3 regions of the Pantoea sp. B65 genome follow, and region 2 is predicted to be linked to each of the others. Evidence: predicted binding sites of a transcription regulator. Region 2 holds the regulator's gene; each other region holds the start of a gene.
What was found. Region 2 encodes PhoB, which activates phosphate uptake and scavenging genes when phosphate is short. Its sites were predicted from a motif close to CTGTCATAAAACTGNCNNAT; they were not measured.
Positions count from the first base shown of each region.

Region 1: the regulator PhoB is predicted to act here: its motif matches at 8,943-8,962, upstream of ugpB (sn-glycerol-3-phosphate ABC transporter substrate-binding protein UgpB).
Region 3: the regulator PhoB is predicted to act here: its motif matches at 5,565-5,584, upstream of phoA (alkaline phosphatase).

Region 1 covers NZ_JAHXPU010000015.1:364,990-375,942, forward strand. The annotation lists gene ftsY (signal recognition particle-docking protein FtsY) at 1-296, shown strand, start outside; gene ftsE (cell division ATP-binding protein FtsE) at 302-970, shown strand; gene ftsX (permease-like cell division protein FtsX) at 960-1,946, shown strand; gene JWF83_RS04550 (hypothetical protein) at 1,923-2,195, opposite strand; gene rpoH (RNA polymerase sigma factor RpoH) at 2,221-3,078, shown strand; gene panM (aspartate 1-decarboxylase autocleavage activator PanM) at 3,128-3,523, opposite strand; gene JWF83_RS04565 (branched-chain amino acid ABC transporter substrate-binding protein) at 3,924-5,039, shown strand; gene livH (high-affinity branched-chain amino acid ABC transporter permease LivH) at 5,176-6,102, shown strand; gene JWF83_RS04575 (high-affinity branched-chain amino acid ABC transporter permease LivM) at 6,099-7,373, shown strand; gene livG (high-affinity branched-chain amino acid ABC transporter ATP-binding protein LivG) at 7,370-8,137, shown strand; gene livF (high-affinity branched-chain amino acid ABC transporter ATP-binding protein LivF) at 8,139-8,852, shown strand; gene ugpB (sn-glycerol-3-phosphate ABC transporter substrate-binding protein UgpB) at 9,058-10,377, shown strand; gene ugpA (sn-glycerol-3-phosphate ABC transporter permease UgpA) at 10,464-10,953, shown strand, end outside.
Region 2 covers NZ_JAHXPU010000017.1:215,678-226,630, forward strand. The annotation lists gene JWF83_RS07950 (SbcC/MukB-like Walker B domain-containing protein) at 1-2,611, opposite strand, end outside; gene sbcD (exonuclease subunit SbcD) at 2,608-3,825, opposite strand; gene phoB (phosphate response regulator transcription factor PhoB) at 4,066-4,755, shown strand; gene phoR (phosphate regulon sensor histidine kinase PhoR) at 4,770-6,083, shown strand; gene JWF83_RS07970 (PstS family phosphate ABC transporter substrate-binding protein) at 6,103-7,035, shown strand; gene JWF83_RS07975 (cobalamin-independent methionine synthase II family protein) at 7,229-8,332, shown strand; gene brnQ (branched-chain amino acid transport system II carrier protein) at 8,739-10,061, shown strand; gene proY (proline-specific permease ProY) at 10,130-10,953, shown strand, end outside.
Region 3 covers NZ_JAHXPU010000036.1:350,835-361,787, forward strand. The annotation lists gene JWF83_RS15815 (MFS transporter) at 1-1,219, shown strand, start outside; gene JWF83_RS15820 (molecular chaperone) at 1,254-1,799, opposite strand; gene JWF83_RS15825 (phosphatase) at 1,836-2,573, opposite strand; gene ghrA (glyoxylate/hydroxypyruvate reductase GhrA) at 2,630-3,571, opposite strand; tRNA gene JWF83_RS15835 (tRNA-Ser) at 3,831-3,918, shown strand; gene phoA (alkaline phosphatase) at 4,097-5,503, opposite strand; gene JWF83_RS15845 (MFS transporter) at 5,627-6,946, opposite strand; gene JWF83_RS15850 (hypothetical protein) at 6,943-7,578, opposite strand; gene JWF83_RS15855 (amidase) at 7,615-8,964, opposite strand; gene JWF83_RS15860 (DUF2848 domain-containing protein) at 8,975-9,667, opposite strand; gene JWF83_RS15865 (GntR family transcriptional regulator) at 9,783-10,460, shown strand; gene treA (alpha,alpha-trehalase TreA) at 10,637-10,953, shown strand, end outside.

The sequences.
Region 1 (10,953 bases), on a different contig from region 2:
TCACCCGCGTGATGAAGAAGCTGGATGACGCGGCGCCACACGAAGTGATGCTGACCATTGATGCCAGTACCGGGCAGAATGCGATTAGTCAGGCTAAATTGTTCCATGAGGCGGTAGGTCTGACCGGGATTACCCTGACGAAGCTGGACGGCACGGCGAAAGGCGGGGTGATTTTCTCGGTCGCAGATCAGTTTAATATTCCAATTCGTTACATCGGCGTTGGTGAAGGTATTGAAGATTTGCGGTCATTTAAGGCCGACGATTTTATTGAGGCACTGTTTGCCCGAGAGGACTAATTAGGATGATTCGCTTTGAAGAGGTCAGTAAGGCTTATCTCGGCGGTCGGCAAGCGCTGCAGGGGGTAGATTTCCATCTGCGTCCGGGAGAAATGGCGTTTCTGACCGGGCATTCCGGGGCGGGGAAAAGTACCTTGCTGAAGCTGATTTGTGGCATTGAGCGGCCAAGCGCCGGGCAGATCTGGTTTGGCGGTCATGATATTAGCCGTCTGAAAAGCCGCGAAGTACCGTTTTTGCGTCGTCAGATCGGCATGATTTTTCAGGATCATCATCTGCTGATGGATCGCACCGTGTATGACAACGTGGCTATCCCACTGATTATTGCCGGCGCCAGCGGGGAAGATATTCGTCGTCGCGTGTCGGCGGCGCTGGATAAAGTGGGCCTGCTCGACAAAGCGAAGAGTTTCCCGATTCAACTCTCTGGTGGTGAACAGCAGCGGGTCGGCATTGCCCGTGCGGTGGTTAACAAACCTGTGGTGCTGCTGGCGGATGAGCCGACCGGTAACCTTGATGAAGCACTGTCAGAAGATATTTTGCGTCTGTTTGAAGAGTTTAACCGTGTGGGCGTGACGGTACTGATGGCCACTCATGATATGGGGCTGATTGCGCAGCGTGATTATCGCGTTATGTCGCTGAGTCAGGGACGACTGCACGGAGGCCGCTATGGTGAATAAACGTAATAAGCGCGCGCCGGCGCCGACGAAGAGCAAACAGCCGTCGAAAAGTCGGGCGCTGAAGGGCGGCTGGCAGGAGCAGTGGCGTTATGCGCTGCACGGTTCGCTGTCTGATATGTGGCGTCAGCCGCTGGCGACGCTGTTGACGGTGATGGTGATAGCCATCTCGCTGACGCTGCCCAGTGTCTGCTATATGGTGTGGAAGAACGTCAGTCAGGCGGCCGATCAATGGTATCCGGCGCCCCAGCTGACGGTGTATCTCAGCAAAACGCTGGATGATACCGCCGCCGAAAATGTGATTGCGCAGCTGAAAAAAGAGGACGGCGTCGACAAGGTTAACTATCTGTCACGCGAAGAGGCGATGGGTGAGTTCCGCAACTGGTCGGGCTTTGGTGGTTCGCTGGATCTGCTGGAGCAGAATCCGCTGCCGGCGGTGGCGATTATCACGCCGAAAATGAACTTCCAGAGTTCCACTACGATGCAGAGCCTGCGCGATCGGGTGGCGGCGGTGCAGGGCGTTGAAGAAGTGCGCATGGATGACAGCTGGTTTGCCCGCCTGGCGGCGCTTACCGGGCTGGTGGGGCAGGTAGCGGCGATGATCGGCGTGCTGATGATTGTGGCGGTGTTCCTGGTGATTGGTAATAGCGTGCGGCTGAGTATCTTTGCCCGCCGTGACACCATTAACGTGCAGAAACTGATTGGCGCCACTGACGGCTTTATCCTGCGTCCGTTTCTGTATGGCGGCGCGCTGTTAGGTTTTAGCGGCGCGTTGCTGTCACTGATCCTGTCGGAAGTGCTGGTGCTGCGGCTGGAATCGGTGGTGACTCAGGTAGCATCGGTGTTTGGCACCACCTTTAATCTCAGCGGGTTATCCTGGGATGAGAGCCTGCTGTTATTGCTGATTTCGGCGATGATTGGCTGGATCGCCGCCTGGCTGGCGACGGTACAACATTTACGTCGATTTACGCCCCAGTAACCCCCGGCAACGTTTTTTGTTATAATCTTCCTCTGCTGCGAGAGAATGTGCCGCAGAGGAAGCGCTCCTCAATTGCCCCTTCTGCGTCATCGCCAGGATCTTCACTAAACTGTCAGAGGTGTGTAAAATATGCACCGATGGAATGAACTTGTGGATAACTTTATCGTCGAACCAGCACAGATTGCTTTCGATTTCCGCAGGTAATTCACGTAGTGTACGGGGTGGCGCGAAGGGATCGCGCAGCAACATGGCATACACATATGAGAGGGTTTGAATGACAAAAGAAATGCAAACTTTAGCTATCGCACCTTTGGGTAACCTGGAATCCTATATTCGGGCTGCCAACGTCTGGCCGATGCTGTCGGCAGAAGAAGAGAAGGCGCTTGCTGAACGGCTGCATTACCAGGGCGATCTGGATGCGGCTAAGACGCTGATCCTGTCTCACCTACGCTTTGTTGTTCATGTCGCTCGTAACTATTCGGGTTACGGACTGCCACAGGCGGATTTGATTCAGGAAGGTAATATCGGCCTGATGAAAGCGGTGCGTCGCTTTAACCCTGAAGTGGGCGTGCGTCTGGTGTCGTTCGCGGTACACTGGATTAAAGCTGAGATCCACGAATACGTGCTGCGCAACTGGCGTATCGTGAAGGTCGCCACCACTAAAGCACAGCGTAAGCTGTTCTTTAACCTGCGTAAAACCAAGCAGCGTCTGGGCTGGTTTAACCAGGATGAAGTGGAAATGGTCGCGCGTGAACTGGGGGTAACCAGTAAAGACGTACGCGAAATGGAATCGCGTATGGCCGCGCAGGATATGACCTTTGATTTGTCGTCGGAAGATGAATCCAGCGAAGGCAAATCTATGGCGCCGGTGCTTTATCTGCAGGATAAAACCTCTGACTTTGCCGACGGCATTGAAGAGGATAACTGGGAAAACCACGCTGCCGATAAACTGAGCGATGCGATGCTGGGTCTGGATGAGCGTAGCCAGCATATTATCCGTGCACGCTGGCTGGATGACGACAATAAAACCACTTTGCAGGAACTGGCCGATCAGTACGGGGTTTCCGCCGAGCGCGTTCGTCAGCTGGAAAAGAACGCCATGAAGAAATTACGCATGGCGATCGAAGCCTAATCTGCAGGCGCGACAGCGTAAGGGCGGCATTTATGCCGCCCTTACTGTTTTAAAACCCACCCGCGATCCAGCCATCTGACTGACGGCGAAAACCACAGATCTGCATAAAGGCGGCAATCACCGCTGGCGGCTGATCGCCATCCTGCGCAATCCACCAGTGGCTAATTGCCGGATTTTGCGCCAGGGTCTCTTCAAGTAAATACTGGCCGACGCCACGGCGGCGCGTTACTTCCCGCACCTGCAAATCATAAAGCTTACCCCTGGTGCCGCTGATCTCCAGTCGCAGTGCGCCCAGCAGCCGATCGTTAAAACGCGCAGCAAACAGTTGATGCTGTTCATCCAGCCCACGCTCCAGCGCGGCGATATCTTTTCCCGGCCACACTTTGCCCAGATCCAGACGATCCTGGGCGCTGAATTGTTGCAGCCGTATGATGGTCAGTTTCATTTATCCCACCTGTTGCGTAGTAAAGGCATATTGTAGCGAATTTGTGTCTCAGGGGACGTGTAACTTTTCCTGAGCCAAAACGACGCGATCTGTTTTTGATGTGCGCCATTCCCGGAGCAAAAAGTCAGCTTACGACTATATTGACAGCACAACTCGCTGGATTTGTGGCTATAATGCCATCAATAGTGCCAGGTAATTGTGCTGTCGGACAGGCGAATTTCTGCATATGTCAGTTGATTTACAGAAGAAAATTCCTGTTTAATAACCTGAAAAATAAAGCCTTATTACTAGAAAAAGCCGGTTTGTCTGCTAACTCTTTATTACCAAAAGAGTTTTTAAACAAAACCAGGCAAAAATAACCAGCAATCACACAACAAACAAAACAGATGGGGAAGTGCGGATGAAAATCAGTAAAGGTAGCGCGTTTCTGGCAGGTTGCGTTGCACTGGCTATGAGCCATGCCGCAATGGCAAAAGATATTAAAGTGGCCATTGTGGGGGCGATGTCCGGCCCGGTAGCGCAGTATGGCGATATGGAATTCACCGGTGCCAAACAAGCCATCGCTGACATCAATGCCAAAGGCGGCGTAAACGGTGACAAACTGGTCGGCGTGGAATACGACGATGCCTGTGACCCGAAACAAGCGGTCGCGGTGGCTAACAAAGTGATTAACGATGGCATCCGTTATGTTATCGGTCACCTGTGCTCCTCATCTACCCAACCGGCTTCTGATATCTATGAAGATGAAGGCGTGGTGATGATCACCCCGGCGGCGACGGCGCCGGACCTGACCACCCGTGGTTACAAACTGGTGATGCGTACCACTGGTCTCGATTCCGATCAGGGGCCAACCGCAGCCAAATATATCCTCAGCGAAATCAAACCACAGCGTATTGCCGTGGTGCATGATAAGCAGCAGTACGGCGAAGGCCTGGCGCGCTCGGTACAGGACAGCCTGAAAAAATCTGGCGGCAATGTGGTGATGTTTGAAGGTGTCACCGCCGGTGATAAAGACTTCTCCACCCTGGTGGCCCGTCTGAAGAAAGAGAATGTCGATTTTGTTTACTTCGGCGGCTACTACCCGGAAATGGGGCAGATTCTGCGTCAGGCACGTGCTGCTGGCCTGAAAACCCAGTTTATGGGACCAGAGGGCGTGGGCAACTCTTCGCTGTCTAATATCGCCGGTGCGGCTTCTGAAGGCATGTACGTAACCTTGCCAAAACGCTATGACCAGGTTCCGGCCAACAAACCTATCGTGGATGCGCTGAAAGCGAAGAAACTGGATTCAACTGGCCCGTTTGTCTGGACTACCTATGCCGCGCTGCAGTCACTGACTACCGCGATGGAACGTAGCAAAAGCCAGGATCCGGCCGCTATCGTGAAAAACCTGAAGGAAGGCCAGCCGGTAGCAACGGTAATGGGCGACCTGAGCTGGGATGCGAAGGGCGACCTGAAAGGCTTTGAGTTTGGTGTATTCAAGTGGCATGCAGACGGCACTTCCACTGCGGTGAAGTAAGCCAGGCGTCTGACCGCGGGCGGCATTAATGCCGCCCCTACGGCATTCCCGGGAGCCATTAATGGCTCCCGCTTATCATGCTATACAGGCGTTTTTGTACCTTCCGCTATGGAGCGGATTTGTAAGGTAATAAGGTATGTCCGAGCAGTTTCTTTACTTCCTGCAGCAAATGTTCAACGGCGTGACGTTGGGCAGCACCTATGCGCTGATTGCCATTGGTTACACCATGGTTTACGGCATTATTGGCATGATTAACTTTGCTCACGGCGAAGTGTATATGATCGGCAGTTACGTCTCTTTTATTGTCATCGCGGCGCTGATGATGATGGGGATTGATGTCGGCTGGATCCTGATTGGCGCCGGTTTCATTATGGCGATTGTGATCGCCAGCGCCTATGGCTGGAGTATTGAACGTGTGGCCTATAAGCCGGTGCGTTCCTCCAAGCGTCTGATCGCGTTGATCTCCGCCATCGGGATGTCGATATTTTTGCAAAACTACGTCAGCCTGACGCAAGGCTCGCGCGATCTGGCGCTGCCAAGCCTGATTACCGGCCAGTGGACGCTGGGTGAGAGCAACGGCTTTGCCGCCACCATCTCCACCATGCAACTGGTGATTTGGTCGGTTACTTTCCTCGCGATGCTGGCACTCACGGTATTTATTCGCTATTCCCGCATGGGCCGCGCCTGTCGTGCCTGTGCTGAAGATCTGAAAATGGCCAGCCTGCTGGGGATTAACACTGACCGGGTGATCTCGCTGACCTTTGTGATTGGCGCGGCGATGGCGGCCGTGGCTGGCGTGTTGCTGGGTCAGTTCTATGGTGTGATTAACCCCTATATCGGTTTTATGGCCGGGATGAAAGCATTTACCGCTGCGGTACTGGGCGGCATTGGCAGTATCCCTGGCGCGATGGTGGGGGGGCTGATTCTGGGTATCGCTGAAGCGCTGACTTCCGCTTACCTCAGTACCGAATATAAAGATGTGGTTTCCTTCGCGCTGCTGATTGTGGTGCTGCTGGTGATGCCAACCGGTATCCTGGGCCGTCCGGAGGTTGAGAAAGTATGAAACAGCTTAATCTGGTCAACGCCATTGTCTCGGCGTTGATGCTGCTGATTCTGGCTGCCTTTTTTATGGGGATGCGCCTGAACCTCGACGGCACCCATCTGGTAGTGAATAACGCCGGCAGCGTGCGCTGGAACTGGATTGCCGTCGGGTGTGCGGTGGTGTTTTTATTCCAGTTACTGCGCCCGGCGTTCCAGAGCGGCCTGAAGAAAATCTCCGGTCCGTCTTTTGTGCTGCCGAGCTTTGACGGTTCTACGCCAAAGCAGAAGCTGCTGGCGCTGGTGCTGATTGTCGCCGCGATTGTCTGGCCATTTGTGGTATCGCGCGGCACGGTGGATATCGCCACGCTGACGCTGATCTACGTGATGTTGGGTCTCGGTCTGAACGTGGTGGTGGGTTTATCCGGCCTGCTGGTACTGGGCTATGGTGGTTTCTACGCTATTGGCGCCTATACTTTTGCGTTACTGAACCACTACTACGGCCTTGGTTTCTGGCAGTGTCTGCCGCTGGCGGGGCTGGTATCGGCGCTGTTTGGCCTGCTGCTCGGTTTCCCGGTATTGCGTCTGCGCGGTGACTATCTGGCGATTGTCACCCTCGGCTTCGGTGAAATTGTGCGTATCCTGCTGCTGAATAATACCGAACTTACCGGCGGGCCAAATGGTATCAGTCAGATCCCGAAACCGACTTTCTTTGGTCTCGAATTTAACCGCAGCGTGCGCGATGGCGGCTGGGATACTTTCCATAATTTCTTTGGCCTTGAGTACGACCCGGGCGACCGCATCATCTTCCTGTATATGGTGGCGATACTGCTGGTGCTGCTGACGCTGTTTGTGATTAATCGCCTGCTGCGTATGCCGCTGGGACGTGCGTGGGAAGCGCTGCGTGAAGATGAGATTGCCTGTCGTTCGCTGGGGTTAAGCCCGCGTCGCATCAAGCTGACCGCCTTTACCATCAGTGCCGCCTTTGCTGGTTTTGCCGGTACGCTGTTTGCCGCGCGCCAGGGGTTTGTCAGCCCGGAATCTTTCACCTTCGCCGAGTCAGCGTTTGTGCTGGCGATTGTGGTACTGGGTGGCATGGGTTCACAGTTTGCGGTGATTCTGGCGGCGATACTGCTGGTGGTATCACGTGAAATGATGCGAGACCTCAACGAATACAGCATGTTAGTGCTGGGTGGTTTGATGGTGCTGATGATGATCTGGCGTCCGCAGGGATTATTGCCAATGCAGCGTCCGCAGTTGAAGTTAAAGCATGATGGCAAAGGAGAGCAGGCATGAGTCAGCCTTTGTTAGCCGTAGATGGCCTGATGATGCGCTTTGGCGGCCTGCTGGCCGTCAACAATGTAAAGCTGGAACTGCATCCGCAAGAGATCGTTTCGCTGATTGGCCCGAACGGTGCGGGTAAAACCACGGTGTTTAACTGCCTGACGGGGTTCTACCGCCCGACCGGCGGCAGCATTAAGCTGCGCGATCAGCACCTTGAAGGTTTGCCAGGGCAGAAAATTGCCCGCATGGGTATCGTGCGTACCTTCCAGCACGTGCGCCTGTTCCGTGAAATGACGGTGATTGAAAATCTGTTAGTAGCGCAGCATCAGCATCTGAAAAGCGGTGTGTTTTCCGGCCTGCTGAAAACGCCGGCATTTCGTAAAAGCGAAAATGAGGCGCTGGAGCGCGCGGCCAGCTGGCTGCGACGCGTTGGTCTGCTGGAGCTGGCTAACCGTTCGGCGGGTAACCTTGCCTATGGCCAGCAGCGTCGGCTGGAAATTGCCCGCTGCATGGTCACGCAGCCGGAGATCCTGATGCTGGATGAACCGGCGGCCGGGCTGAACCCACGTGAAACGCACGAACTGGATGAGCTGATTGCCGAGTTGCGTGGCGAGCACAAAGTCTCGGTACTGTTAATTGAACACGATATGAAGCTGGTAATGGGAATTTCCGACCGCATTTATGTAGTCAATCAGGGAACGCCGCTGGCGAATGGCACACCGGAAGAGATCCGCAATAACCCGGATGTTATCCGCGCATATTTAGGTGAGGCGTAAGATGGCGAACCCGATATTAACGTTAAGCAACGTCAGTGCCCATTATGGCAAAATTCAGGCGTTGCATGATGTCAGTCTGCATATCAGTCAGGGGGAAATTGTGACCCTGATTGGCGCCAACGGGGCGGGGAAAACCACGCTGCTCGGCACTCTGTGCGGCGAGCCACGTGCTTCCAGCGGCAGCATCAGCTTTGATGGTAAGGATATTACCGACTGGCAAACGGCACGTATTATGCGTGAAGCGATCGCTATCGTACCGGAAGGGCGCCGCGTGTTCTCACGGATGACGGTGGAAGAGAATCTGGCAATGGGCGGATTCTTCGCCGAGCGGCAGCAGTATCAGCAGCGTATCCAGCGGGTTTATGAGCTGTTTCCGCGTCTGCTGGAGCGTCGCGTGCAGCGCGCCGGTACCATGTCCGGTGGTGAACAGCAGATGCTGGCGATTGGCCGCGCGCTAATGAGCCAGCCGCGTCTGCTGCTGCTGGATGAGCCATCGCTCGGTCTGGCGCCGATTATTATCCAGCAGATCTTCGATACCATTGAGCAGCTGCGTGCCGAAGGGATGACCATCTTCCTGGTCGAGCAGAACGCCAACCAGGCGCTGAAGCTGGCCGACCGTGGCTATGTGCTGGAAAACGGCCATGTGGTGCTGGAAGATACTGGTGATGCGTTGCTGGCGAATGAGGCGGTCAGAAGCGCTTATCTCGGCGGTTAATCTCTACAACGGGCGGCATAAATGTCGCCCCTGGCGATGCGCAGGGGCGGCGAGCGTGCTGCCCCTGTAACCCATCTTAGCGTCACTTCTCTGTCACACTGCCGTCATAAGACGTTTATCTCACTGTCATTTTTGCATGTCATGTTACTTCCCGAACATAAAATGCGTGAAATCGCGCGTAACAATCATGTCATGGGAAGCTGATATGTCATTTACCACATTTCGTCATACCGCACTGAGCATTGTGCTGGGGTTCGCGCTTACCGGCCATGCAGTGGCTGCAACCGACATCCCATTCTGGCACTCCATGGACGGCGAGTTAGGCAAAGAGGTTGATTCTCTGGCCCAGCGTTTTAACCAGGCTCATCCTGATTACAAAATTGTCCCGGTTTATAAAGGCAAATACGACCAGAGTCTGGCCGCAGGGATCGCGGCAGTGCGTACCGGCACGGCGCCTGCCATTTTACAGGTATATGAAGTGGGCACCGCGACCATGATGGCATCGAAAGCCATTAAGCCGGTGTATGACGTGTTTAAGGATGCCGGCATCGCTTTTGATGAATCACAGTTTGTGCCGACAGTTTCCGGTTACTACAGCGACGCAAAAACCGGCCATCTGATTTCCCAGCCGTTTAACAGCTCGACCCCGGTGCTGTACTACAACAAAGACGCGTTTAAAAAAGCCGGGCTGGATCCGGAACAGCCACCGAAAACCTGGCAGGATCTGGCCGACTACAGCGCCAAACTGCGTGCCGCCGGGATGCAGTGTGGCTATGCCAGCGGCTGGCAGGGCTGGATCCAGATTGAAAACTTTAGCGCCTGGCATGCTCTGCCGGTTGCCACGCGGAATAACGGCTTTAGCGGGACGGATGCGGTACTGGAGTTTAATAAACCGATCCAGGTACGCCATATCCAGCTACTGGCCGATATGAACAAGAAAGGTGATTTCACCTACTTTGGCCGCAAAGATGAGTCCACCGAGAAGTTCTATAACGGTGACTGTGCGATTACCACCGCCTCTTCCGGCTCACTGGCCGATATTCGCCACTACGCCAAATTTAACTACGGCGTTGGCATGATGCCTTACGACGCGACCGTACCAAACGCACCGCAAAACGCCATTATCGGCGGCGCCAGCCTGTGGGTGATGAAAGGTAAAGATGCCAATACCTACAAAGGCGTAGCGGAATTTATGCAGTTCCTCGCCCAGCCGGAAATTGCCGCGGAATGGCATCAGAAAACCGGTTATCTGCCGATTACCACTGCAGCCTATGAGCTGACGCGCAAATCCGGTTTCTATGATCAAAACCCGGGGTCGGATATCGCTACGCGCCAGATGCTGAATAAGCCGCCATTGCCTTATACCAAAGGGATGCGTTTAGGCAATATGCCGCAGATTCGTACCGTGGTGGATGAAGAACTGGAAGGCGTCTGGACCGGTAAGAAAACGCCGCAGGCAGCGCTGGATAACGCCGTTGAGCGTGGCAACCAGCTGCTGCGCCGCTTTGAGCAACAGGTTAAATAAAACCAACCGCGCGGGGCGCTTAACGGCGTCCCCTACGGAGGCGGCAGAGATGCCGCCTGAAATTCCCTTCAACGCCGAGCTAAACTATGTCCTCTGTTCGTCCCGGTTTTCGCACCAGCTGGCTCCCCTATCTGTTGGTCTTTCCGCAGCTGCTGATCACCGCCATCTTTTTTCTCTGGCCCGCCGGAGAAGCGCTGTGGTACTCGGTGCAGAGCGTCGATCCCTTTGGGTTATCCAGCCGTTTTGTCGGTCTGGCAAACTTCACGCAGCTGTTTAACGATGAATACTATCTGGCCTCATTCTGGACCACGCTGATCTTCAGCGGGCTGGTCACCGGCTGTGGCCTGTTGATCTCACTGTTTTTCGCCGCACTGGTCGATTATGTGCTGCGCCTGAAAGGTTTTTACCAGACCCTGTTACTGCTGCCTTACGCGGTGGCTCCGGCGATTGCCGCGGTGCTGTGGATGTTTCTGTTTAACCCCGGCCTTGGTCTGATCACCCATATGCTTGCCCTGCTCGGTTACAACTGGAACCATGCGCAGAATAGTGGTCAGGCGATGTTTCTGGTGGTGCTGG
Region 2 (10,953 bases):
ACAGCTGCTGGCGCTGTTGTTGCATTTCGCTGCAACGCTGACGGGCGGCCGCCAGCTCGCTGTTGCCGCGCTCCAGCCGCTGTTGCAGTTCTGCCAGTTCGGCGCTATTGCTCTCCTGACGACTGTGTAATGCGGCCAGTTTGGGGCCGAGATCAGCAAGTACTTGCTCACCCTGCTGCCAGCGCTGCCACTGCTGCTGACGCTCCTGTAGCCAGCTTTCCACCGCCTCAGTGGCCGGGACGGTAAACTGCCAGGCAGCCAGTTGCTTCGTCAAATCCTCGCGCTGTTGCTGTGCCTGCTGACGTTCCGCCGATAGCTGTTTTTGCAGTTCGGCCAGTTGCTGTTGCGCATAACTCAGTTGCTGTTGGGCCAGTAGCTGTGACTGCTGCTGTTTTTGCAGCGTCTGCTGCTGGATGCCAAGCGCGTCTCTGGCCTGCTGGCAAAGCCGCGTAGCCTGCTCCAGCTGCTGCAGTGACTGTTGCAGTGCCGCTTCCTGCTGTTCCTGGCGCTGCAACCAGCTGGCGACGGCTTCGCCATCCAGCGCGGCCATATTTACCCGCGCCAGCGACTGACAGAGTTCCAGCCACTGCTGTTGCCGCTGCGCAATATCGCTGTCGGTCTGCTGGCGATCTTGTTGCTGTTTTTCCAGCTGCAGTTTAGTTAAGCGAACCTGTTCACCCTTAGCGGTGCCTTGCTCGAACAGCTGCTGCACTTCTTTTTCCAGCTGTTGCAGACGCAGCTGATTGCCGGAAAGCTCCAGCGACTGATATTCGGCGATCGCCGGATGCTGGCAGGAGCCGCACAACGGGCAAGGCTGTTGCGGTTGTAGCGCCGCACGGTACTGCGCTAAGTCAGCGATTTGTTGTTCCAGCTGGCAGCGGGTCTTCAGATCTATATGGTGCTGCTTCTTCTCTTTAAAGGCGCTGCGCAGCGCGGCCAGCTGCTGTTCATCCTGTTCCAGCTGCTGGCTCAGCGTCTGGAGTGCGGTTTGTTGTTTCTGCTGCTGCTGACTGAGCTGGATCAGTTGTGGCGAAAGCAGAGCCAACTGCTGACGTAACGGGCGTTGTTGTTGTAACTGCTGTAACCCGGCGCGCAGCACTGCTTCCGGCTGTTGCTGCTGTAACAGATTGAAGGCCTGTTCAGCCTGATTAAGCTGCTGCTGTGCCGCCTCCTGCCGGGCCTGTAACGGTGTGACCTGCTGAACCAGCTGTTCCAGCGCCTGGTTTTGCCCGGCGATAGCCTGTAACTGTTGCTGTTCACGTTGCTGCAGCGAAGTAAGTACCTGCTCGCTTTTTTGCAGGTGGTTAAAGCGCTCGCGCCACAGCAGTAAAGATTCGCCCCATTGCGCCACCTGCGCATGCTGTTCACGCCACTGCTGATGCTGTTGGCGCTGCTGCCGTAACTGGTTGATTTCCTGCTGTTGCTGCTGCTGACTCTGCTGTTTTTGCTGTTGCGTCAGCTGAAGTTCACTCAGTGCCTTGCTCAGCTGCTCACACTGCTGCTGCAGGCTGGCCAGCTGATGGTCCAGCGGGATAATCTGTTCATTAATCAGCGTCTCCTGTTGCTGACGCTGTGCCAGCAGTTGCTGACGCGACGCTTCCGCCTGCTGTTGCTGCTCGCTGAGAGTTTGCCGCCGGGCCGTCGCCTGCTGCTGCTCGGCGCTTAGTGCGTTAATTTGCTGTTCCAGAACAATAATGTCCTGCTGATACTGGTTGCGCTGCTGCCACAACGGACGCAGCTTCTCTGCCGGTTCCGCCTGCGCCAGTCGTTGCAGTTGCGGCTGCGCCTGATGGCAGGCCGTTTCTGCCTGCTGAAGCCGCTGTTGAGCCTGCTGGCAATCCTGCTGTAACCGCTGTTGTTGGGTCAGCCACTGCTGTTGAAACTGCAAGCCGTTCAGTGACTGAGTGAGTACTTGCTCCTGCGAAATCAGTTGATCCAGCTGCTGTTGCAGTGCCTGGCGCGCCTCTTCATCCAACAGCGCCATGCCGGAAGCCTGCGCGCGCAAATTATCCAGCGCGATACGCGTACTTTTATGGCGTTCGAATACCTCCACCGAGAGGCGACCATAGATTTCGGTGCCGGTCAGCTCTTCCAGCAGCTCTGCCCGTTCACTGGCTTTAGCATTGAGGAAGGCGGCGAACTGACCCTGCGACAGCATCATCGATTTGGTAAAACGATTAAAATCGAGGCCGGTAAGGGTTTCGGTCATCTTCAGCTTGTCGTTGACCTTATCGGCGACAATGCTGTTATCGGCGCAACGCGCCAGCTCGACGCGCGGCGCCTGCAGATTGCCATCCAGCGCGCCACGCGCACGATTCTGGCTCCAGAATGCGCGCCAGGCGACGCCTTTCACTTCAAATTCGACTTCAGCCAGACATTCGGCGGTATCGCGGGTAATCAAATCATTCTGCGACTGGCTGATGCCGCCGAGGCGTGACGTCTGGTGATACAGCGCCAGGCAGATGGCATCCAGCAGAGTGGTTTTACCGGCGCCGGTCGGGCCGGTGATGGCAAACAGACCGTTGCTGGCAAAGGGCTCGGCGGTAAAGTCGATTTTCCATTCGCCTTTCAGCGAATTCAGATTTTTAAAGCGCAGCGTTAAAATTTTCATTGCTGTTCCTCGCTGCGAACCGCATCCAGGGTGGTGGCAAACAGCTGCTGTATTCGCTGTTGCCGCTGCGTGTCGCTGCTCTCTTCCTGTGCCAGCCGTCGGCTGAAAACCTCTTCGACACTGAGTTCATTCAGGGTTTCGTTATTCTGACGTGCGATAACATTGTCGCGCTGCTCACGACTGCGGCGCAGTAGTACCACCTCGACCGGCAGGTCGTCGGTCAGCTGCTGGATGCGCCGCTGAATATCGTTAAGGTAATCTTCGGTGACAATTTCAATATCCAGCCAGACGTTGCTGCTGGCCGTGGTGAATTGTGTCAGTTGCTGTTCGATCTGCGCCAGCGTGCCTTTAATCATGCACATTGGCTGAAATAGCGGGATTGGCAATGGCTCCACCCGAACCCGTTGCTGGCCAGCAAACTCGACCAGGAACACGCTTTTCGCTTTACCGGTTTCATCGAAACTCAGCGGGATTGGCGAGCCGCTATAGCGGATATGCTCGCTGTCGGCAACGCGCTGGGCGCGGTGAATATGCCCCAGCGCAATATAGTCGGCGGGAGGGAACGCCTGCGCCGGAAAAGCATCCAGCGTGCCAATATAGATATCACGTACCGCGTCACTTTTGCTGACGCCGACCGTGGTAAGGTGACCGGTAGCAATAATCGGTAATGGTAACGCCAGCGCCTCGCGCTGGCGCAACGCCTGCTGATAACAGCGCTGATAGTGTTCGCTAATCGCTTCCTGCAGGCTTTGCTGTTTCTCGCGTCCTGATTGTCCGGCCTGGCTGCGCAGGATATCGCGCGGGCGTAAAAAGGGAATGGCGCAGAGTAACGCCGCCGGATTGCCCTGGCGATCGTTTAGCAGCAATACCTGGTCGGCAATCTGTTCACTGGCGGCCGCGATGACACGGGTATTCAGGCAGGCCAGCAGATCGCGCGATTCATTTAGCGTGGCGACCGAATCGTGATTGCCGCCCAGTACGACCAGCTGGCAGCCGGTTCGCTGTAGCTGCACAATAAAACGGTTATACAGTTCACGCGCATAGCTCGGCGGTGAGCCGGTATCAAAGATATCACCGGCGACAATGACCGCATCGATTTGATGTTCTTCTACGGCCAGGATCAGCCAGTCGAGAAACGCCTGATGTTCCGGCGCGCGGCTTTTAGTGTAGAAGAACTGGCCGAGGTGCCAGTCCGCGGTGTGGATGATGCGCATAGAACTCCCTGCATATCGGTGATACTGCAATTCACATGATTCAGGATACAAACGGTAACCTGAGAGGGCGATTATAAACAGAGTGGCCGAAAAGCGGGTGAGCAATTGCCAAATCTGGTTTCACAAAAGTGTGACAAACCGGATTCCGGGGCGTGCTTTTTTCATAAAACTGTCATAAAACTGACGCATAATGGCGCCGCGAACCCCAGTGACAAACCGGTCACATCAGCAGGAGCAATAATGGCTAAGCGCATTCTGGTAGTCGAAGATGAAGCCCCAATTCGTGAGATGTTGTGTTTCGTCCTTGAGCAAAATGACTATCAACCGATAGAAGCGGAAGATTATGACAGTGCGATAAATTTACTGATCGAACCGTGGCCAGATCTGATCCTTCTTGACTGGATGCTGCCAGGCGGCAGCGGCATTCAATTTATTAAACACCTGAAGCGTGAAGCCATGACGCGCGATATTCCGGTGATGATGCTGACCGCGCGCGGCGAAGAAGAAGACCGGGTGCGGGGGCTGGAAGTGGGCGCGGATGATTACATCACCAAACCTTTTTCGCCCAAAGAGTTAGTCGCGCGAATTAAAGCGGTGATGCGCCGTATCTCGCCAATGGCGGTTGAAGAAGTGATCGAGATGCAGGGGCTGAGCCTCGATCCCTCATCACACCGGGTGATGGCTGAAACCACCCCGCTGGATATGGGGCCGACCGAATATAAATTACTGCATTTCTTTATGACGCATCCTGAGCGTGTCTACAGCCGTGAACAGCTGCTGAATCACGTCTGGGGTACCAATGTTTATGTTGAAGATCGCACTGTCGATGTTCACATCCGCCGTTTGCGTAAGGCGCTGGAAGTCACCGGCCACGATCGTATGGTGCAAACGGTGCGCGGAACGGGGTATCGTTTCTCCGCTCGTTTTTGATCGGAGTCTGAACCGTGCTGGAACGCCTCTCCTGGAAGAGATTGCTGCTGGAACTATTGCTGGCCTGTCTGCCGGCACTGATACTGGGTCTGCTGTTCGGCTATTTGCCGTGGTGGCTGTTAGTGTCAGTGCTCGGCGTGCTCGGCTGGCACTTCTATAATTTACTGCGCCTGTCGCACTGGCTGTGGGTCGACCGCACCATGACGCCGCCTGCCGGTCACGCCAGCTGGGAGCCATTGTTCTATGGCCTCTATCAAATGCAACTGCGTAACCGTCGTCGTCGGCGCGAGCTGGGTAACCTGATCAAACGTTTTCGCAGCGGCGCCGAATCGTTGCCGGATGCGGTAGTGCTGACCACCGAAGAGGGCAATATTTTCTGGTGTAACGGGTTGGCGCAGCAACACCTCGGGCTGCGCTGGCCGGAAGATAATGGCCAAAATATCCTGAACCTGCTGCGTTATCCGGAGTTTTCCCGTTATCTGCGTCAGCGCGACTTTGCCCGGCCGTTAACCCTGGTGCTGAATAATCATCGTCATTTAGAGTTCCGCGTAATGCCTTACAGCGAAGGTCAGTGGTTGCTGGTGGCGCGTGACGTCACCCAGAAGCATCAGCTGGAAGGGGCGCGGCGAAACTTTTTCGCCAACGTCAGCCATGAGCTGCGCACGCCGCTAACCGTGCTGCAGGGCTATCTGGAGATGATGAATGATGCGGTGTTGGAAGGTCCCTCGCGTAACAAAGCGCTGCACACCATGCAGGAACAGACGCGACGGATGGACAGTCTGGTAAAACAGCTACTGACTCTGTCACGTATCGAGGCAGCTCCGGCGATTGATCTGCAGGAGAAAGTCGATGTGCCGATGATGTTACGGCTGGTACAGCGCGAAGCGGAAACCCTGAGTAACGGACGTCATGAAATTCATTTTCATACCGATCCGCATCTGCAGGTGTTTGGCAACGATGATCAACTGCGCAGCGCCATCTCTAACCTGGTGTATAACGCGGTGAACCATACGCCATCCGGCACCCGGATTGATATCAGCTGGTTACGCGATAAAACCGGCGCGCACTTTGCGGTAAAAGATAACGGGCCGGGTATTGCCGCTGAGCATATCCCACGTCTTACCGAGCGTTTTTATCGCGTGGATAAGGCGCGCTCCCGCTCCACCGGCGGCAGTGGCCTCGGGCTGGCGATCGTCAAGCATGCGTTAAGCCACCATAATTCGCGGCTGGATATTACCAGTATTCCGGATATTCAGACCTGCTTCAGTTTTACGCTGGCGCCACGGTTGATTGTTCATGCGGAATTGCCGGAGAATGCTACGCGTTGACCATTAACAGGCGCAAAGCATGAAACAACTGATTCTGATGGCGCTACTGCTGCTGTCTGCGACGGCGACGGCAAAAGAGGGGATGCTGGCGGGAAATCTCACCAGTGTCGGCTCTGATACGCTGGGGAATTTAATGGCGCTGTGGGGCGAGAATTTTAATCGTCAGTATCCCGGCGTTAATGTGCAGATTCAGGCGGCCGGTTCTTCTACTGCACCTACCGCGCTGGCGGCTGGCGCCGCGCAACTGGGGGCGATGAGCCGTCCGATGCAGGCCGGAGAACGTCAGTTGTTTGCTGATAAGTATGGCTATGCGCCGCTGGCGATACCGGTCGCGATGGATGCGCTGGTGGTGATGGTGAATCAGGACAATCCGCTAACGGCGATCGACAGTCAGCAGCTGGACGCGGTGTTTTCAGCGACGCGTCGCTGTGGCGCGACGACGGTGCCGGAAAAATGGGGCGATCTGCAACTGAAATCTGCACTGTGGCAGCAGCGCGCGCTGCAACGTTTTGGCCGTAACTCCGCTTCCGGCACCTGGGGTTTTTTTAAACAGCAGGCGTTGTGCGGCGGTGATTTTCGCCGTGATGTCAGTGAGTATCCCGGCTCGGCGGCGGTGGTGCAGGCAGTTGCCGCCACGCTTAACGGTATTGGTTACGCCAGTATCGGTTTTCATATTAGCGGGGTAAAAACGCTGGCCATTGCGCGTGATGGCGCGGCGGCGGTGAGTCCGAGCACCGAAAATATTCGTAACGGTAGTTATCCGTACAGTCGTCCGCTGTATATCTACGTTAATAAGGCGCCGGGTAAGCCGCTGGAACCACTGACCCGTGCTTTTCTGCTACAGGCCATTTCCGCGCAGGGGCAGGAGCTGGTGAAGCGCGCGGGCTATTTACCGCTTTCGGATACGCAGCTGCATCAGGCGCAGGCGTTAATCAATGGCTCCCCTCTGTAGGGCGGATTGATGCCGCCCGCACCGCCATGATGAATTTTATTCATCACCGATGAAATATCCTCTGTTGCACCTGAAGAATGCTCATGTCACTCTGCTTTCAGACATATAGACATCCAGAAGTCTGAGAATAACCAAGAGTAACTATTTCACAGGTAAATTATGCGCCGCGCGCATAAGCCAGGAGTTTATTAACATGCAAAGAACCACCGCGCCATTCCGTGCCGATATTGTTGGCAGTTTCCTGCGTCCGGCAGCGATTAAACAGGCGCGCGAACAGTTTGCCGCAGGAAAAATTGATGCCACTGCCTTGCGTCAGATTGAAGATGAAGCCATTCGCCATGTGGTCAGCCAGCAACGCGCCTGTGGTTTACCGGTGGTAACCGACGGCGAGTTTCGCCGCGCATGGTGGCACTTTGACTTTTTCGACGGCCTGCAGGGGGTTGAGCGTTATGAGTCTGAGCAGGGCATTCAGTTTAACGGCGTCCAGACCAAAGCCCATGGCATTCGGGTGATCGGCAAGCTGGGGTTCGGCGAACATCCGATGCTGGCAGATTTCCGCTACCTGCAGAGTGTCAGTGGCGACGCGGTAGCGAAAATGACCATTCCCAGCCCGAGCGTGTTGCATTTCCGGGGCGGTCGCAAAGCGATTGATGCCAGTGTTTATCCACAGCTGGATGCCTATTTTGACGACCTGGCGCAGACTTATCGCGACGCGATTAAAGCCTTTTACGCGGCAGGCTGTCGCTATCTGCAGCTGGATGATACCGTCTGGGCATATCTGTGTTCCGACGATCAGAAACGTCAGATCCGCGAACGCGGGGAAGATCCACAGGAGCTGGCGCGTATTTATGCCCGGGTGCTGAATCAGGCGATTGAAGGGAAACCGGACGATTTAACCATTGGTCTGCATGTGTGCCGGGGTAACTTCCGTTCCACCTGGATCTCGGAAGGGGGCTACGAGCCGGTAGCCGAAATTCTGTTTGGCACGGTGAATGTCGACGCCTTCTTCCTTGAATATGACAACGAACGTTCCGGTGGCTTTGAGCCGTTGCGTTTTATCCGGCCGGGCAATCAGCAGGTGGTACTGGGACTGATCACCACCAAAAACGGTGAGCTGGAGCAGGCGGAAACTGTGCAGCAGCGTATTACTGAAGCGACGAAGTTTGTCGATCTGAGCCAGATTTGCCTGAGTCCACAGTGTGGTTTCGCCTCAACCGAAGAGGGCAACAGCCTGACGGAAGAGCAGCAGTGGGCGAAGTTGCGGCTGGTGGTTGATATCGCGAAAAAGCTCTGGTAGCTGGCGTAAAGTTGTGCAGACAGGCGCGTTTATACGCGCCTTTTGTGCATTAAAAACCGATTAATGACCAATTTAACCTCACGCTGTGCAGAAAAAATACAAATCATGTAATGCGCTTTTGTTATATTCTGAAGTGATGCACTGCTTTAAATGATTTATCCGATATATCACTCTGCTTTTTCGATCCCGTATTGCCTTTACCCGCTATAAAAGTTCTACTTAGCGCCGTTGTCGATTCATCCCCTGTGAACAGAAGAAAATCAGCTCAAATCACCTGCACGTCAGGCCATCAGTAAGCATATTGCTCTGTAGTTGTCTGAACTATTGATAATTTTTAGCGTGCTGTCGGATTCGCAACGTTTAAACACAACTTTCACGCAACATCAGTTACAGGCAATTCGGCTTTATGACACATCGTTTAGCTCCAAAAGATATCCTCGCGCTGGGTTTCATGACCTTCGCCCTGTTTGTCGGCGCGGGCAATATTATTTTCCCCCCGATGGTGGGAATTCAGTCCGGGGAACACGTCTGGGTTGCGGCTCTGGGCTTCCTGATCACCGCGGTGGGTTTACCGGTGATCACCGTAATTGCGCTGGCACGGGTTGGCGGCGGTATTGACGCGCTGAGCTCGCCAATCGGCAAAGCCGCCGGTCTGCTACTGGCTACCGTCTGCTATCTGGCGGTGGGGCCGTTGTTTGCCACGCCACGAACCGCAACGGTTTCGTTTGAAGTCGGTATCGCGCCGATTACCGGTGAAGGCCCGTTGCCGCTATTTATCTACAGCGTGGTCTACTTTGTGCTGGTGATGGCTATCTCCCTCTATCCGGGTAAGCTGCTCGACACCGTCGGCCATATTCTGGCGCCGCTGAAAATTGTCGCGCTGACGGTACTGGGGCTGGCCGCACTGATGTGGCCGGCGGGCGGCGTTACGCCGGCCAGCGAAGCGTATCAGTATGCTGCTTTCTCCAGCGGTTTTGTGAATGGTTATCTGACCATGGATACCCTCGGGGCGCTGGTGTTCGGTATTGTTATCGTCAATGCGGCGCGTTCACGCGGCGTTAGCGATAATCGGCTGCTGACGCGCTATACCATACTCGCTGGTCTGATTGCCGGTATGGGTTTGACGCTGGTTTATCTCAGTCTGTTTAAACTCGGCTCCGGCAGCGGTGCGCTGGTCGATCAGCATGCTAATGGCGCGGCGATTTTACACGCCTATGTGCAGCAGACCTTTGGCAACATGGGCAGCCTGTTCCTGGCGGCGCTGATTTTCGTCGCCTGTATGGTCACGGCGGTTGGCCTGACCTGTGCCTGCGCCGAGTTCTTCGCGCAGTGTCTGCCGCTCTCCTATCGTACGCTGGTATTTATTCTCGGTCTGTTCTCGATGCTGGTATCAAACCTTGGGCTGAGTCATCTGATTCAGATCTCGATTCCGGTACTGACCGCCATCTACCCGCCTTGTATTGTGCTGGTGGTACTGAGCTTTACTCTGAGCTGGTGGCATAAAAGCAGTCGTATCATTGCGCCGACCATGCTGGTCAGCCTGCTATTCGGCATTATTGATGCGACGAAAACCACCAACTTTAAAGATATTTTGCCTGTCTGGGGTCAGCATCTGCCGCTGGCCGATCAGGGATTGGCCTGGTTGCCGCCGTCACTGGCAATGCTGGTTCTGGTTGCGCTGTATGACCGGCTACTGGGACGTCAGCAAGTGACTGCTCACCAGCAGTAATCCAGCAGGTTGTTTTATAACCACGGGCTTGCCCGTGGTTTTTTCATTTCCACAGGTGATAAGTCGCTATGCAAGAAACGAACAAGCTCAAACGCGGACTGAGCACACGCCATATACGGTTTATGGCTTTGGGATCGGCTATTGGTACCGGGCTGTTTTACGGCTCCGCTGACGCGATAAAAATGGCCGGGCCAAGTGTCCTACTGGCCTACATCATTGGCGGCGCAGTGGCCTATATTATCATGCGTGCGCTGGGAGAGATGTCGGTCAACAATCCGCAGGCCAGTTCGTTTTCGCGCTATGCCCAGGATTATCTCGGTCCGCTGGCGGGCTATATCACCGGCTGGACCTACTGTTTTGAAATTCTGATTGTCGCCATTGCCGATGTAACCGCCTTTGGTATTTATATGGGCGTCTGGTTCCCGGACGTGCCGCACTGGATATGGGTGCTAAGCGTGGTGCTGATTATTGGCGGTATCAATCTGCTGAGCGTCAGGGTGTTTGGCGAGGTAGAGTTCTGGTTCTCGTTCTTTAAAGTTGCCACCATCATTATTATGATCCTTGCCGGCTTTGGCATCATTATCTGGGGGATTGGCAACGGCGGTCAGCCGACCGGTATCCATAATCTGTGGAGCAATGGCGGCTTTTTTGCCCATGGTATTGTCGGTATGTTGCTGTCGCTGCAGATGGTGATGTTTGCTTACGGTGGTATTGAGATTATCGGTATTACCGCCGGTGAAGCTGAAGAGCCGGAGAAGTCGATTCCCCGCGCAATTAACTCAGTACCGCTGCGTATCCTGGTGTTCTATGTCGGCACGCTGTTTGTAATTATGTCGATCTACCCGTGGAACCAGGTGGGCACCGCCGGTAGTCCGTTCGTTCTCACTTTCCA
Region 3 (10,953 bases), on a different contig from region 2:
CATCATTCTGATTCTGCTGACGGCGGCGGTGGTCAATTACCTTGATCGCGCCAATCTCAGTATCGCCAATACCACTATCGCTGCCGAGTTTGGTTTCTCGCAGACGGAGATGGGTCTGCTGCTGTCGGCATTTCTCTGGCCGTATGCGCTGGCTAACCTGCCCGCCGGCTGGCTGGTGGATAAGTTCGGCCCGCGGCGTATGTTCTCCTGGGCGCTGGGCTTATGGTCCACCTTCACCGTGCTGGCGAGCTTTGTTAACAGCTATTCGATGTTTTACGGCCTGCGAATGATGCTTGGCATCTCCGAATCGCCATTCTTTACCTCCGGTATCAAGATCACCCACCGCTGGTTTGGCGAGAAAGAGCGTGGTCTACCGACGGCCATTATTAATACCGGTTCGCAAATTGCCAACGCCATTGCCCCGCCGATCCTCACCGTTCTGCTGTTGACGCTGGGCTGGCGCGGGATGTTTATCGCCATCGGCCTGATGGGTATTCCGCTGATTGTGGCGTGGCTGAAGTTCTATCGCGATCCTGACGCGCGTGAAGATGCGCTGATCCATGCCGGACACCGTACTGTCGCCAGCGCGGACAGTCGTCGCAAAGTCAGCTGGGGCACCCTGTTTAAGCAGAGAACCACCTGGTTTATGGTGCTTGGTAACTTCTCGATTATGTTTACCATCTGGGTTTACCTGACCTGGCTGCCAAGCTATCTGGAAAAATCACTCGGCTTCAGCCTGAAAGCGACCGGCTGGATCGCTTCAATTCCGTTCCTCGCGGGTATTCTCGGGGTGCTGGTGGGCGGTATGCTCTCCGATCGTCTGGTCCGTCGCGGCATGAAAGCGATTGGCGCACGTAAAATCCCGATCGTAATGGGTGCGGCGCTGGCAGCCTGCTTTGTCGCGCCGATTCCATTTGTCAGCAGTACGCCACTGGCGATTACGCTGCTGTCGCTGGGCTACTTCTGCTCGCAGATGCCGCAAGGGGCGATCTGGACGCTGGCAACGGATATCGCGCCAAAAGAGCAGGTGGCGTCACTGGGGGCAATTCAGAACTTTGGTGGTTTCCTCGGCGCGGCGATGGCGCCGATTGTAACCGGCATTATTCTTGATATGACCGGCAAGTTTACCAACGTGTTCCTGTTGGGGGCGGCGCTGCTGATGCTGGGCGCCATCAGCTACGGTATGTTTGTTAAGAAACCGATTAAGCTGGGTGATTAAACGGTGTTCAGGGCGACATAATGTCGCCCTGATTTTATTCTTCGGCTAACTCATCACGCATTGCCTGTACGGCTTCACGGCTGATGGCCGCCAGCGTACGGTAAAAAGCCGTGCCGGCATGAGCTTCTACTTTGCCAAGAAACTGGCCGCACCAGGGCATCAGGTAGTCATCAAACAACGCAATTTGCGCCTCAATCTCATCCTCTTCGGACTGATCTTCCAGCCAGGACGCCGCCAGCAACAAAGCCCCGAAATGGTCAGCCGGGCCGTCACTTAACGGCATACCGCGCTGCTGTAAAAAGGCGCGGACCGCAACTTCCTGCGGACCGTTTTCCCACTGCGAGCCATACGGCGGCACCTTGCAGTCACTGCCGACAAACAGCGCGTTGTAATCCGCCGCCAGCGCTTGCGGATCGCTGTTCTGCTGCAGACGGGTTAATAACTCATCCTGCTCCAGCGGCCAGTGCTGCTGCAGCTTGCCTTCACGTAGCATGGTAAATAGCGGCACCAGCAACGGATCCTGCGGCTGCCGGTTAAACAGCGAGCCGAGAATACGGCAGATGATGGAAAACTCATTCATTAATATCAATCCATTCAGAGGTTAAGTGTGACAACGTCACAAGTTAGCAAATTCTTCTATTCGCGCGCGTCCACGCATCTCCAGAAAATCCAGCAGACGGCGCGGCGTGACATTTAACACCCGATCTTGCGGAAAATCCACTTCCTGCATAATGCGCAGGCAGTGCTCAAAATTACCGAGGGTGAACGCGGTGTGGGAGTCAGACCCCAACGCAAGACGGCCACCGGCATCACGCACCGCCGCGGCAATCGCGCGACAGTTAGGTTCACTGCCTGCCCGCGAGGTAGTAAATGAGGAGTTATTCAGTTCCAGCGCCACATCATATTTTGCGGCGGCGGCGGCAATCGCCGGAATATCAACCGGGAACTTGGGATTACCGGGGTGCGAGATAATATGCACATCGCCATTGGCCATCGCGGCAATCATCGCCTCGGTATGGGTGGCTTTATCCTGCGGTGGAAATACCGGTTCATGAAAACCGGCAACCACCAGGTCGACCGCATCCAGCATCGGACCGGTACAGTCGATATCACCGCGGGTATTTTTAATATTGGCTTCAATGCCGCGCAAAATACCGATGCCATCCACCACCCGCGGCCAGATACGCATATTAATAAAATGCCAGGCATGCGGCGCATCGGCCATATCGGGGCCGTGGTCAGTAATGGCGAACAGTTTGATATTGCTGGTTTTAGCTTGCACCACGTAATCGTGCAGGGTGCTGTAGGCGTGGGTGCTGGCAACGGTGTGCATGTGAAGATCAACCGGGTACATGATAATTTTCTCCTGACCGAATAAGGCAAGGATAGCATCCCCTGCCCGTTCGGTGATTAGTAACCGCGCGTGATATCGACCTGTCCTTCCGGCATCGCGCCCGCTTCGCGCTGTAAAATCGACTTAGCAATATAGTCCATCGCTTCATCCGGTAAGGTCACCGCCGCATTGTGCGGCGTGATTGTGACACGCGGATGTGACCAGAAGGGGCTCTGCTCCGCCAGCGGCTCGGTAGCAAAAACATCCAGAGCGGCGGCTTTGATCTCCCCGGCATCCAGTGCCGCCAGCAGATCCTCCTCCACCAAATGCGCGCCACGGGCGAGGTTCAGGACAAAGGCGCCGTGGTTAAGCTGACTCAACAGCTGGCGATTGATAATGCCCACGGTTTGCGGGGTATTTGGCAGCAGGTTAATTAATACCTGGGTACCGTGGAGGAAATCACTGAGTTGATCGGCTCCGTGGTAGCTGGTAACCCCCTCGATCTGTTTGGCAGAGCGGCTCCAGCAGCGAATCGGGAAGCCCCAGACCTTCAGACTTTGCGCGACGCTGCTACCCAGCACTCCTGCGCCGAGAATGCCGACAGTAAAGTGGTCACGATGATAATTTTCCAGCCACTGCCACAGTGCCTGCTGCTTTTGCAGATTATAGTCATCAAAGCGCCGGAACCAGCCGAGCACGGTATAGACCGCATACTCCTGCATCTGCCGGCCCATCCCCGTATCTTCGAGGCGGAACAGCGGCACGCCGGGCGGCAGCATTTCAGGATGCTGTTTAAGTTGCGAAAGAATGTCATCAACTCCGGCGCCAAGGGCAAATACCCCTTTCAGCGCGCTGCGCCCCTGCAACATCGCCAGCGGCGGAGTACGGACTAATGCGTAGTCAGCAGGGGAATTATCGCCGGGCAACCATTTACGCACGGTTGCCTGCGGCAGACGCTGCTGTAACCCGTTGATCCAGGTGGTAGCGTCAAACGTTGGGTGATAAAAAATAATGTCCATTTTGGCTCCTGTTTTTTTCTCAAGGCTCGGGGAAAACCGGCGTGCTGGCAAGTGAAAATTTATCAGGGAGCGATTTTCTGCGGTCGAAAATGCGGATGGCCAATGCGATCAATTCATTTTTTGCGCCATTCGCTGGGTTTCGCAGCAAAATGCTGCAAAACTGTCTGTTCGCATGAGAAGATGATGAAAGAATATTGACGCGATACGTGGAAATCCCTACATTAGCGCCCGTCGACAAGCGAGTTGCCGGCAATAATATGGTGAGGTGTCCGAGTGGCTGAAGGAGCACGCCTGGAAAGTGTGTATACGGCAACGTATCGAGGGTTCGAACCCCTCCCTCACCGCCATTTTCTGCATCAGAGCCCGAACTCAGGTTCGGGCTTTTTTATTAAACAGTCGGAAGTGGTCGCCAGCGCGCAAAGCCAGCGCTGAGATTCTGCTAAATATCCATCTGGCAGAACTGCGCGAACATATGAATCTCACCCAGAGCGATATCGCTGCTGCTGGCATCAGGCAACCTACGGATTACTTAATCCCCATCGCCGCGCGCATGGTATAGAACAGATCGGTCTGGTCGGTCAGGCCAACCACATTAGCCGCATGCGGACCATAAGCAGCGATACGCAACTGCGTACCCGTATGCCCCTGCGACTCCTCTTCTGAGTTACCGTAGCTGATGGTCATCAGGCCACCCTCTTTGGTGTTCAGCGTCTGCGTCAGCCCCGGCGCCTTGCTGTCATTGGCGATAATCTGGCTGGAATGCGCATGGTCAGCAGTGACAATCACCAGAGTGTTGCCATCTTTACGCGCAAACTCCAGTGCCTTCTGTACTGCTTCATCCAGATCGACAGTCTCGCCAATCTGCCCGCACGGGTTAGCGGCATGATCCTGTTTATCAATTGAGGCGCCTTCCACCTGCAGGAAGAAACCGTTCTGATTTTTACTTAATAACGCGATAGCTTTATCCGTCATCTGGGCCAGCGTTGGCGTGCCAGCCGGACGCTCAGCATTGACTTCGCAACTGATCGGCTTGCCATCCAGATTGCCGTGATAGCTGGCTTTCGGCCCCTTCCAGCGCACCGGCATATTGCCGTCAGCAAACAGCCCCAGCAGCGGCTTATCCTGACTGACTTCAGTGATGCCATTCAGCGCGTCAAGATCGCTCACCAGTTGCCAGCCACGCAGCTTAGCCTGTTCTTGCAAGGTCTTCCCCTGCCATTCTCCGGCTTTCGCCGTTTCGCTGAAGGTTTTACCGCCACCGCCGAGCGTAACGTCGGCACGGGCATTCAGCAGCTGTTCAGCGATCGAGCCTTTGCCGCCTTTCTCCAGCGCATTGGTCGCGCAGAGTTCACTGGTTTTTTCCGGGCCGTAGCATTTACGGGAAGTGACATGCGCAATCTGCGCCGCCGGGGTCGCATCTTCCAGCTCGGCGGTGGAGACGTTGCCGGTCCCCTTTCCTGCCGCTTTGGCTATTTCCAGAATCGTCGGGTGATCTTTGCCGTTAACATCAACCCCAATGGCGCCGTTATAAGATTTCACCCCGGTGCTCCAGGCGGTTGCCGAAGCAGCGGAATCGGTTACGTAATCAGGTTTGTGGGTTTTTTTATCCAGGGCGTAATGGGTGTACTGACCGGTGAGCGGCAGCGCATCAATCCCCTTAAAGAAGCCGCCCGCGCCTTCAGCATAATTACGCGCGGCAGTAATTTCGGAGTCACCCATGCCATCGCCAATCAGCAGAATGACGTTTTTCGCGGTAGTGTTGGTTAGCGACGCTTTTAATGCTGCGGTTTGATCTTCTGTCAGACGACGCGCGCCGCCGGGCTGAGTGAGGTCGCCCTGCGCAGCACGGCTGTAAGCGGCGATATCAGCATAACCGTGGGCGGAAAACAGCGTGGCGATCAGTGACAGGGTGAACAGGGTGGTCTTTTGCATTAAGTCGTATCTCCGTGAAAAAACTTTGCCAAATATTTCAGGGAGTCAGTCTGCGACACAACCATGACATTTTTGTGTCATGGCTGTGTCATTCAGATGGCAGTGTCATCACTGACCGCTGAGTTACAGAGGTTTATGTGCGGTCTCTTTGGCTTTCCACAGGGCGAAAAAGGTAATCAGCAGCGCCAGTACCACATACAGCGAAACCCACAGCGTACTCCCCAGCTCTTTATACAGGCTGGTAATAATCAGCGGCGCGAAACCACCGCCAATAATTCCCGCCAGGGTATAGGCCAGTGATGAACCGGCGTAGCGGACATGGGTCGGGAACTGTTCCGTAACAAACGCCGCCTGCGGCCCGTACATCATGGCGTGGATCAGTAATCCCCCGATCACCCCAAGGCAGATTAACCACGGCTGAGCGCTATCGAGCAGGGCAAAGAAGGCAAACGCCCAGATCATCGCCAGCAGTGCGCCGGTCATATACACCGGACGCCGGCCAATGCGGTCCGACAGCGCGCCAAACATGGGTACGGTAAGCGCATTCCCCACGGCGCCCAACATAGTGGCCAGCAGCGCCAGCGGACGCGGCAGATTCAGCACCGTAGTGACATAGGTCAGGGTAAATACCACCACCAGCGCATACAACACATCGGAACCGATGCGCGAACCACCGGCAATCAGCAGTGCGCGCGGATGTTGCGTGAATACTTCCTTCAGCGGCGTATGGGTGGTTTTTTTACTTTTCTCCAGTTTAAGGAACGCCGGCGTTTCCCCCACGCCGCTGCGTAGCCAGAGCCCAAAGACCACCAGCAGCAGACTGAGCAGAAAAGGAATACGCCAGCCCCACAGCTGAAATTGTTCGGCCGTCATCAGCAGCGTAATCAGGGTGATCAGACCGGTTCCCAGCAAAGTGCCACAGGAAGGCCCGACCTGAGCAAACGAAGCGTTACGCCCGCGCTGATTCGGTTTACCGTGCTCCATGGACAGTAGCACGGCGCCCGCCCACTCACCGCCAAGGGCGATCCCCTGCATAAAGCGCAACGTCACCAGCAACACCGGGCTCCAGATGCCCCAACTGGCGTAACCTGGCAGCAGCCCCATCAGAGCGGTGGTGACCCCCATAATCACCAGCGTGGTGACAAGCACAAAACGACGACCAAGCACATCGCCCAAATGTCCAAACAACATGCCGCCAATCGGGCGCGACACATAGCCAACCGCGTAGGTCGAAAATGCCAGGATGGTCCCCACCAGCGGATCAAACGACGGGAAAAAAACGTGGTTAAAAATCAGCGCCGCCATAATGTTATAAACGGTAAAATCATACCATTCGAGCGCGGTACCGATAGAGCTGGCTGCCGCCAGACGACCGGTTTTCGGTGGATTATGCTGCGTATTTTGCGCTTGCTGCCGCGGATTATCAGTATTTAACAGCGTCATGATGGCATCTCCTGGCGGGTTAACTGCCAGCTCAGGGCATAAAAACTGGCGCGGGCATCAAGTGACTGACTGGCGAATGCGGCCAGACGCTGACTGGCGTCCAGACTGCTGCTCTCAATCAGCATCATCGGTAACAACTGGCGATTTTCACGCGCCTCTTTCGGTAGCGGCGTACTGAGCTCCGTGTCGGGAACCAGCATGCTGGAGCAGATAAACCCCGCTTCGGCAAACAGGCGTTCTCCCAGATGGCGCACCGTGGCGGCAGAGTGATGCGCCGTCAGCGTCAGAATGGCCAGATGGCTGCCGCTGCCCAATCCCACTTGCGCCTCGATAGCGCATACCCGACGCATCGGGTCGACCATTTTATGCAGATTACTCACCGACCACGCCGTCTGACGGGTAAAGGCGGCATGGTAAGCCGGGCGGGTAAAATCGGCCAGCGCAGTGGTTTTATACAAGCCGAGATATTTACGACTGTCGTCAAGTGCCTGATAGCGCGTACCGCTTAAGAAACCGTCGATCGCCACGCGCTCTGCCACATGCTCACGGTCGTACCATTGGTTAAAATCGGCTTCATCAGCCGGGTTAACGTCGGTCGCAACCAACAGCATTCCCTGGGTGGAACTATTCATCGATTTTCTCCTGCAAGGTGTCCGGTAAATAACACGTTATGCCCGCTTCAGGGCCTGCTCGATACTTAGCGCCCAGCCAATCAGTTGATTGTCCTGCATCGCTAAGGCGGAAATCATCAGCCCAACGGGCGCGCTGCCCGCCAGCTGACAAGGTAGGGAAATGGCGCAACCATCAAGGAAATTGATGATCGCCGGGTTACGCAGCATGGCGCCGTTCACGCGGAAATAGTGTTCTTCGTCCGCTTCAAGTTCAGCGATAGTCGGCGCAATGGTGGGCACCGTCGGCATTAATAACGCGTGATAGCCAGTCAGCCGGGCGCTGACGCGCTGCTGCCAGTCGGCACGCTGCTGTTCAAGGGCGATACGGTCGGAGGCGGTGAGTTCGGCGCCGCGGCGGATACGGGACAGTACCCGCGGGTCATAGTTTTCCGCCTGGCTGGCAATCAACGACTGATGCCACTGCCACGACTCCAGCGCGGTAAACCCGCCGCGCGCATTGATCGCTGCCAGCCCGGCAAATTCGGTAAGCGGCAGGCTATCAACGCGGGCGCCCTGCGATTGCAGCCGCTCAATCGCCTGATAAAATGCGCTGGCTACCGCCTGATCGAGGCCATCCAGCACCAGGGTTTGCGGCACGGCGAAACGCGCAGCGGCTAAATCCTGCGCCACTGGCTGCAACGGCTGGTCGGCGATCACCGCGTCCAGCAGCAGGCAACTGCTGACGTCATGCGCCAGTACGCCAATCGAGTCCAGCGACGGAGATAATGGCTGCATACCGGCGGCATTAATGCGCCGCGCCGTCGGTTTAAAACCGGTCAAACCGCACAGCGCCGCCGGGATACGTACCGAGCCGCCGGTATCGCTGCCAATCGATCCCAGACACATACCATCCGTCAAGGCCACCGCGGCGCCGGAAGAGGAGCCGCCGGGAATACGGCGGCTGGGGCGATCGAAGGCATTGGCTGGGGTGCCGTAATGCGGATTGATACCAAGACCCGAGTAGGCAAACTCGGTCATATTGGTTTTGCCAACTATCACCGCGCCCGCCTGCAGCAGACGATCCACCACCGCCGCATTCGCCGTGGCGGCGTCTGCCGTCGCCAGTACGGTTGAACCGCCGGTCGTCGCCTCGCCAGCAACGTCAAACAGATCTTTAATCGCTACCGGGATGCCATCGAGCGGGCCGAGCGCCTGCTGCCGTGCACGACGGCTGGCGGCAGCCAGCGCCTGCTGACGGGCGCTGGCGTGATACACTCGGGTAAAAGTGCGGGCACCTTCGCCGTCGGCGGCGTCGATCGCACTTAATGCCGGTTCCAGTAATTCACCCGGCTGACAGATACCTGCGGCCAGTTGTTCACTGGCTTGCTGAAGAGTGACGGTTTTCATTGGCGACTCCTCAGGCGACAACCGGCAGCTCAATGCTGCGGTATTGATGAGTAATACTGCGGCCGAGGGTTTCATCCACCAGCTCCATACGGAACTCGCTGGCCGGGCGGATCCCGCCAATCGCCGCCATGGTGCCGCAACTCATTGCCAGACCATTATCAGGCATCGCCCCTGACGCCTCGCCGCTAATATAGCGGTCCAGCAGATCCAGCGGCGTACGCAGACTGGCCAGCGTCCCCTGCTGATAAAGCGTCCATTCCCCCTGCTCGCGGATCCATGAACGTAAAATCAGGCTATCCCAGTGCCCGAGTACCTGTTTCATTGCCCATGCCTGGCGCGCCACCGGTTTGACGCATACCTGCTTTGACAGGGCTACGCTGTAGGTTTCCAGCTGGCGATCGGTATGATCTGAAGCCAGCGACACATAAAGCTCACCTTCAGCGGTAAAGATAAATGGCTCGACTTCGCCAGAGGTCTGGCTGCCCACCACTTCGATGTTTTCACTTTGCGTCAGCTGGTTGGCCGCCACCCGATAAAAGAGCGGAACCGCACCAGGACGGGGCACGCCAATCGCCTCAAGCTCACTGATGTGGTGCAGTACCGCCTGATAATCCCTGCCGGCCCACCCGGCAATAACCAGTTGATTTACGTCGATATTGATAATATCCGCCGTCGCACAGGGTAAGCTAAAGCTCAGTTTCATCACTTTAAATCCTTATTTGAAATTACTGTGAAATTTCACACTAACTCTAAATAAGCGATTTTCGTGCCAGCTTTTTGTGTAGAATGTGGATCAGTTCAAATCGCCGGAGAGAAAAGTGAGCCACGACGCCAGAGAAACGGATGAAAAAACCACGGGTCATCCGCGCGCATTATCGTTGAATGAACTGGCTTATTTGCGTTTTAAGCAGGCGTTAATCACCCTCAGCTACAAACCCGGTGATTATCTGAATACCGCGCAGGTAATGGACGATCTGGAGATGGGCCGTACGCCGATCAACCAGGCGATTCATCGTTTAGCCGGTGAAGGGCTGTTACAGGTGATCCCGCGTAAAGGAGTGATGGTCGCGCCATTGTCGATTGATGATGCGCTGGAACTGATTGAAGTACGCCTGGCAAATGAATCGTTGTGTATCTCCCTCGCCTGCCAGCGCGTTACCGAAAGTGACATTGTGGCACTGCGTACGCTCAATCAGCAGATTGCCGCCGCCAGTGAACAGCGCGATCGTATCAATATGATGCAGCTGGATCGTCAGTTTCATCATTTACTGGCCAGCATTGCCGGCAACAGTCGGCTGATTGATATTCTTAGCGTGATTCATGCTCAGGCACAGCGCTTTTGGGCCACCACCCTGTCGCGAGAAAGCCATATGCAGGAAGTGATTGCCGAGCATGAGGCGATTATTGCTGCGCTGGCGCGCCAGGATCGCCAGGCCGCAGAGGCGGCAAGTCGTGAGCATGTGCTGTCGTTTAAACGCGCTTTACTGGCGGGCTAGAGCGATAATCAGGGCCAGTCACCCTGGCCCTGGGCTTTACTGTTCTGATGGCTAAATTCATTAGCTGCCTCACAATTTAAACCCTGTTTACAGCCAGTCGGCTAAATCTCGTCTAAAGTTTTTCGAATGGTCAATTACTTACAGACCATGTCTGGTCTGGACAAGGAGAACTGCCGATGATGAAACGAGCTGATAGCCAGCAATGGAAAGAGGCATTAATCGTGCCACTGATATTAAGTGGCGCGCTGTTTGGTGTGACTCTGCCTGCCCATGCGGAAGAGACTCAGCGCATGTTAAGCAATGTGCCGCAGCCTCCCGATGTGCGACTGGGGCCACTGTATCATGCCGTGCAATCGGCCAAATTCTTTCCCGATCAAAAAACTTTTGCTGATGCGGTCCCGAAATATAATCCCTCCTCGATCCTCGCTGACTGGCAGATGCAAAAGAGCCAGCGTAATTTCGACCTGCGCCATTTTGTCAGCGCTAACTTTAT